Regions from separate parts of the Paenibacillus guangzhouensis genome, predicted to be linked through region 2. Evidence: riboswitches for the same ligand, from Rfam matches in the RefSeq annotation. Region 2 holds a riboswitch; the other holds the start of a gene.
The links. A riboswitch is a leader RNA that binds a small molecule or an ion and turns the genes downstream of it on or off. The one in region 2 is predicted to bind ZMP and ZTP.
Positions count from the first base shown of each region.

Region 1 (3,409 bases), 1.9 Mb from region 2:
TTATTTTCGCTCTCCGTTAGTATCGATTCCTTTTCAGTTGGGGTATCCTTAGGCATGTTCCAGATTAATTTATGGCTGACGATTTTAACCTTTGGACTGTTCGGCGGAATGATGTCGATCTTGGGATTGTTGCTTGGCAGTCGAGTCAGCCACCGGCTTAGCGAATATGGCGAGGCGTTTGGCGGTGTCATTTTGTTTACATTTGGTGTACTATTTATCCTGTAAGAGGTAATTCAAAAGTCATCTTTTGATCACGAAGTGTTTGAAGTAGCGGATTCGACATCGAATCTTGCGTTCATCCTTGAAGTCCGGTATTCATTTAGGTTTGGCCTAAACTCCATTCCTCCTTCTTCGGATTCACACAACCTTCTCGGTGCTGAAAAGCCGACTTTTGAACAGCGATTATATTGAACCACTACAGAACCGAATTTAATCTAGCAAGCGAAAAGGAGTTGAGCGTGTGATGAACATCTTATTCGTATGCACCGGGAACACATGCCGGAGTCCGATGGCAGAAGCATTGCTGCGCAAGCTTGCGAAGGATGCAAACTTAGATATTGAAGTTCGTTCAGCAGGTGTTGCTGCATCGCACGGGGCGTCGATCTCGAGGAATGCCGTCGCTGCGCTGCAGGATCATCAGATCGATGCGGCAGGTGCCTCCTCTACGCCGCTTACGGGCCGTGAGGTCGATTGGGCAGACCTGATCTTGACGATGACAAGCGGACATAAGCAGCACGTTGTGCAGCAGTTTCCTGGTTCAATCGATCAGATCTATACCCTCAAAGAATATGTGGAAATGGACGAGCAAGTCATTCGAGATATGATTACGCTGGAAGAGCGTATTGCTGACTGGCAGATGAAACATGCCTTAGGAGAACCGATTCCAGATTCCGACCGCGCAGCGATTATCGCCCTTCAGCAGCGCATTCCGAACTTTGATATTCGTGATCCTTATGGCGGTTCCCTTACGGAGTACCGTCATTGTCTGACGGAGATTCATAGCGCGTTGTTGAAGCTGCTGAAGCGTACGCAAGGCTGAAAATACACCATTGATTTTCAAGTTCGTATACGATATGATGAACCTATCGAGACAGATCCGATGTAACTGGCGACGAAGTGGACATTACCACGGTGGAGCATCGGAACATACGGCCGGTCGCCTGGGCAAAAGAGCAATGACGTGAATTCGACGCGTCCTGCTCTTTTTTTCGTTTTTTCCCCAGAAATTAGGTATACTATAGTAGGTTGTTTATAAAGTCAGCCGACTTTCTGAACACATCCGAGTATGGAATATGATTACGATGGGGTAGCAGGAGGAACGACTATGAAAATCGCTATTGGCGCAGACCACGCAGGAACGCTTCTCAAAGACGGGTTAATTCAAGTTATTCGTTCATTAGGACATGATGTAGAGGATCTTGGCTGCAATTGCACAGATTCGGTTGATTATCCGGATTATGCGATTGCGGTATGCGAGCAAGTGGTGAAGGGGCAAGCGGATCGTGGCATTCTTGTCTGCGGAACAGGCATTGGCATGAGCATCGCAGCGAATAAGGTTCCAGGCATCCGTTGTGCGCTTGTGCACGATCTTTTCTCGGCAAAAGCAACGCGGGAACATAACAATACGAACGTTCTTGCGATGGGGGAACGCGTCATCGGTCCAGGCATCGCGGAGGAAATTGTTAAAGTATGGCTCGATACACCGTTTAGCGAAGGGCCTCGTCACGTGAACCGCGTGAACAAAGTTAATCAAATCGAGCAGCAGTATCGTTCCTAGTCGATCTTTTTCAGCATGAAGAAGTGGAAGGAGACGGTTACGATGAATCAACAAGAACAAGAATCCATTCAGCAGCAGGTCGAGCAGATTATACGCGAGCTTGTCGAGGTCGCATCGATTCGAGCTGGGCAGATTGTCGTGATCGGCACGAGCACCAGTGAAGTCGTTGGTCAACGGATCGGGACGGGCGGTGCAGAAGCGATAGCGGCCGAGTTGTACGCAGGGTTTGAGAAGGTGCGCAGCGAAGTCGGCTTCTATCTCGCCTTTCAATGCTGTGAGCATTTGAATCGCGCGCTGGTTGTTGAACGTGCGGCGGCAGATGCGTATCGGCTAGACGAAGTGTCTGCGGTGCCAATCGCCAAAGCCGGCGGTTCGATGGCAGCTTATGCGTATCGGCAGCTGAAGGAACCATGCCTGGTGGAGACGATCGAAGCCCATGCGGGGATCGATATCGGGGAGACGTTGATCGGCATGCATTTACGCCGCGTCGCTGTCCCTGTACGTCCATCGATCAAGCAGGTGGGGCAAGCGCGCGTCACGATGGCGCGTACGAGACCGAAGCTTATCGGCGGCGAACGAGCAGTTTATACGTGCAACTAGCACTCAATATATTGGAGCCTAGCTCCGCCTAATCATGAGGAGGAATTGGAAATGGTAGATCAATTGAGACAAGCAGACCCCGAAGTATTGAAAGCAATGGACCTTGAGCTTCAACGCCAACGCAACAACATTGAGTTGATCGCGTCGGAGAACATTGTAAGCGAAGCGGTTATGGAAGCCATGGGTACAGTTCTTACGAATAAGTATGCAGAAGGCTACCCAGGCAAGCGCTACTATGGCGGCTGCGAGCATGTTGATATCGTAGAAGATATTGCTAGAAACCGTGCCAAAGAATTGTTCGGTGCCGAGCATGCCAACGTACAACCTCACTCCGGTGCACAAGCGAACATGGCGGTATACCTTGCAGCATTGCAACCTGGCGATACGGTTCTTGGTATGAACCTGGCACATGGCGGTCACTTAACGCATGGCAGCCCAGTGAATGCATCTGGATTGCTCTACAATTTCGTTGCTTACGGTGTATCGGAAGAAGACTTCCGCATCGATTATGAAGATCTGCGCAAAGCAGCGTTCAAGCATAAACCTCGCATGATCGTTGCAGGTGCTAGTGCTTACCCGCGCATCATTGATTTCGAGAAAATCGCAGCGATCGCAAATGATGTAGGCGCGTTGTTCTTCGTCGATATGGCGCACATCGCAGGTCTTGTTGCAGCTGGTTTGCACCCAAGCCCAGTGCCGCATGCACACTTCGTTACGACAACAACGCACAAAACATTGCGCGGACCTCGCGGCGGTATGATTTTATGCCGCAAAGCTTGGGCACAAGCGATCGATAAAGCAGTATTCCCAGGTACACAAGGTGGACCACTCATGCACGTCATCGCTTCGAAAGCCGTTGCGCTTGGTGAAGCCTTACAGCCATCCTTCAAGACCTATGCACAAAACGTCATCAACAATGCGCAAGCTCTTGCTGCAGGGTTGATCGAAGAAGGCTTGAACTTGGTATCCGGCGGAACCGATAACCACTTAATGCTGATCGATACACGTAACTTGAACATCACAGGGAAAGAT
Region 1 covers NZ_CP045293.1:6,003,238-6,006,646, forward strand. The annotation lists gene GCU39_RS27045 (manganese efflux pump MntP) at 1-225, shown strand, start outside; gene GCU39_RS27050 (low molecular weight protein arginine phosphatase) at 464-1,039, shown strand; ZMP/ZTP riboswitch at 1,092-1,173, shown strand; gene rpiB (ribose 5-phosphate isomerase B) at 1,325-1,777, shown strand; gene GCU39_RS27060 (TIGR01440 family protein) at 1,820-2,377, shown strand; gene GCU39_RS27065 (serine hydroxymethyltransferase) at 2,429-3,409, shown strand, end outside.
Region 1: it holds a riboswitch for ZMP and ZTP, as region 2 does, so the genes downstream of both, rpiB (ribose 5-phosphate isomerase B) here and GCU39_RS18585 (bifunctional 5,10-methylenetetrahydrofolate dehydrogenase/5,10-methenyltetrahydrofolate cyclohydrolase) in region 2, are expected to answer to the same signal.

Region 2 (3,409 bases):
GGCCAAAATTGTCTTCATCTGATCGAACAGCGCTTGGTTCTCTTGCTCTTCCGCTTCCGCAGCCTTGTCATTCGCGTCTGCTTCGATGCCAAGATCGCCGCTGGACACGGATTTGAATTCCTTCTCTTTGTAGTTCATGATCATCTTGATCGCGAACTCGTCGATATCATCGGTCAGGTACAAGATTTCGTAGCCTTTGTCCGCGACAAGCTCCGTCTGAGGAAGCTTCTCGATCCGCTCAACCGAATCGCCTGCTGCATAGTAAATGTACTTCTGCTCTTCCGGCATGCGCGAAATGTATTCATCGAGCGTCACCATCTTCTTCTGGGTGGAAGAGTAGAACATCAGCAAGTCTTGCAGCGTTTCTTTGTTCATGCCGTAGTCGCTATATACGCCGTACTTGAGCTGTCTTCCGAAGGCTTTGAAGAATTGCTCATATTTCTCGCGCTCATCCTTAAGAAGACTTGCTAGAGCGCTCTTAATTTTGTTCTTAATATTTTTGGCGATCAAGCTCAGCTGACGATCATGCTGCAGCATCTCGCGGGAAATGTTGAGGGAGAGATCCTCCGAATCAACCAGTCCTTTGACGAAGCTGAAGTAGTCTGGCAGCAGGTCTGCGCATTTATTCATGATTAACACGCCGTTCGAGTAGAGCTCAAGACCTTTCTCATATTCCTTCGTGTAATAATCAAATGGCGTATTCTCAGGAATGTAGAGAATCGCGTTGTACACGACCGCGCCGTCTGCGCTGATATGCAAGTGCTTCAGCGGTTTGTCGAAGCCGTAACGCTTCTCATTGTAGAAGTTCTCGTAATCTTCGGCTGTCAGTTCGTTCTTATTTTTGCGCCAGATTGGCACCATGCTGTTCACGGTCTGCTCTTCTTGATAGTCTTCCAGTTCTTCGCTGCCTTCAACCGGACGCTTCCCATGCACATCCATCTTAATCGGATAACGGATGAAATCGGAATATTTCTTGATGATCGATTTGAGGCGGTATTCCTCCAAATATTCATCATAGGAATCTTCTTCGGTATTCGGCTTGATATGGAGCACGATTTCTGTACCTACAGTCGCTTTCTCGGACGGCTCAATCGTGTAGCCGTCTGCACCCGACGATGCCCAGACATACGCTTCGTCGCTGCCGAAGGCTCTGCTGTATACTCTCACTTCGTCTGCGACCATGAAGGCCGAATAGAAGCCGACGCCGAATTGGCCGATAATGTTGTGGCCGTCTTTCGCTTCGTTCTCCTTCTTGAAAGCGAGCGAGCCGCTCTTCGCGATGACGCCGAGATTGTTCTCAAGGTCTTCCTTCGTCATCCCAATCCCTGTATCGGTGATCGTTAATGTACGAGCCTCTTTGTTCGCCGTCACTTTAATGAAGTAGTTGTCTTTATCGAAGACAAGGCTATCGTTGCTTAGCGCCATATAGTACATTTTATCGATCGCATCACTCGCGTTCGAGATAAGCTCGCGCAGGAAAATTTCACGCTGCGTATAGATGGAATTAATCATCATTTCAAGTAATCGTTTGGATTCGGCTTGGAATTGCTTCTTCGTCATGAATAAATCTCCTCTCAAGGTTAAAGGTCAGATATGTGTCGCTGCTCTAATTATGTCATACGTCTACACTGTGATTAGCACTCTGAATCATTGAGTGCTAATTCTTATTTTTATATACCATATTCCAAAATTGGGTGTCAATAGCGCAGGGCACGTCGGAGCAGACAATTCGTGGGTGCATCTTCTGGCCATCTCTGCTACAATACATACAAAAGCGGGATGTGACTGGCGAAATTGAGTGGAATGAACCACGAGGAAGCCTCCCGATCTAACGATCCGTTCGCCTGGGGAAAAGTATTTGCAGAAGAATCGCGACATGCGAGTCTGCTGTGAATGCTTTTTTTTGTTTTCATACGACAATGTATGAATTATCTCAAGAAGGAGGTTGTCGATGTGACAACAATCATGAAGGCGAAGGAAGCGGCGGATCTCGTGTATGAGAACGTGAAGCTGCAGGTGGATGGGTGGAAGGACGAGGGATATGAGCCTCGCCTGGCTGTCATCTTAGTGGAAGGAGACCCGGCATCCGCCTATTATGCGCAGTCCAAACAGAAGATTGCACAGCGGCTTGGGATTACCTACGATCTCTATACGTATCCGGTGGAGGTGCGCGAAGAGGAGATCATACAGCAGGTTGCGCGACTGAATGAGGATGCCGGCGTGCACGGCATTATGCTGGAGTTACCGCTACCGAAGCATCTATCTGCGTCAACCATCGTGAATGCGATCGCTCCTTGGAAAGACATCGATGGGGTCACCCCGAGCAATCAGCGGGCGACCATTACAGGAGAAGCGGGACTCTATCCGGCGACACCTCAGGCATGCATCCAGCTCCTGAAGCATTACGGTTATACGCTGGAAGGGAAAAACGTGACCTTGATCGGCCGTGGACAGACGGTAGGGCTCCCATTATTCCATCTGCTTCAGCATGAACAAGCGACGGTGACGGTCTGCCATTCGAGAACAAAGGATCTCGCGATGCATCTAGGCCATGCAGACATTGCGATTGCTGCCGTAGGACGTGCGCATATGATTCAGCCGAATATGGTGCATGAGCGCCTCGTGATGGTCGACGCTGGCATTAATGAGACGGTGGACGGCAAAATTGTTGGAGATATATCGCCGGAGGTAGCTACACAGGTGCAAGCCATATCTCCTGTACCAGGTGGGGTTGGGACGCTCACGACAGCGATTCTCTATCAGAATCTGACGAAGGCGATTCGCCTACAGAAGGGGGTACAGTAATCATGCGTACGAATCTATGGGATCAATCGATTCGGACTTTTGTCGAGCAAGCCGGGAGCGCTCGTCCGACACCAGGGGGAGGCAGTGTGGCTGCGCTTGTCGCGGCCTTGGGCGCTTCGATGACATCGATGGTCGGCAATCTGTCGTTAGGCGAGAAATATGCAGCCTATCAAGAGCAAATGCTAGAGGCATTAGACCGGATGAACAAACTCACGGCAATTTATGAGCAACTGCTCGCGCAGGATATTGATTGCTTCGAGCAGTATATGGCGGCGCTGAAACTGCCGCGGAACACGGAAGAGGAGCGGGCAGCGCGTACTGCGGCGATGGAACAAGCGACAATTCAGGCGATCGATGTCCCGCTTCGTCTGATCGAGGCGTGTCTTGCAGGAATACGCCATGCGAAAGGGATCGTTGATTGCTGCAACCCATATGTGCTATCGGATCTTGGTATTAGTGCGATTTTGCTTGAGGCTGCTGCATCGTCGGCGCTGCTAACGGCACAGATCAATCTGGTGTCGCTGAAGGATGCGTCGTTAAAACAGCAGTATCATGATTCCATCGCGCGATTGATGACGGATATCGATCGGCTGAAGCAGGAGAC
Region 2 covers NZ_CP045293.1:4,135,996-4,139,404, reverse strand. The annotation lists gene htpG (molecular chaperone HtpG) at 1-1,560, opposite strand, end outside; ZMP/ZTP riboswitch at 1,772-1,857, shown strand; gene GCU39_RS18585 (bifunctional 5,10-methylenetetrahydrofolate dehydrogenase/5,10-methenyltetrahydrofolate cyclohydrolase) at 1,954-2,805, shown strand; gene GCU39_RS18580 (cyclodeaminase/cyclohydrolase family protein) at 2,808-3,409, shown strand, end outside.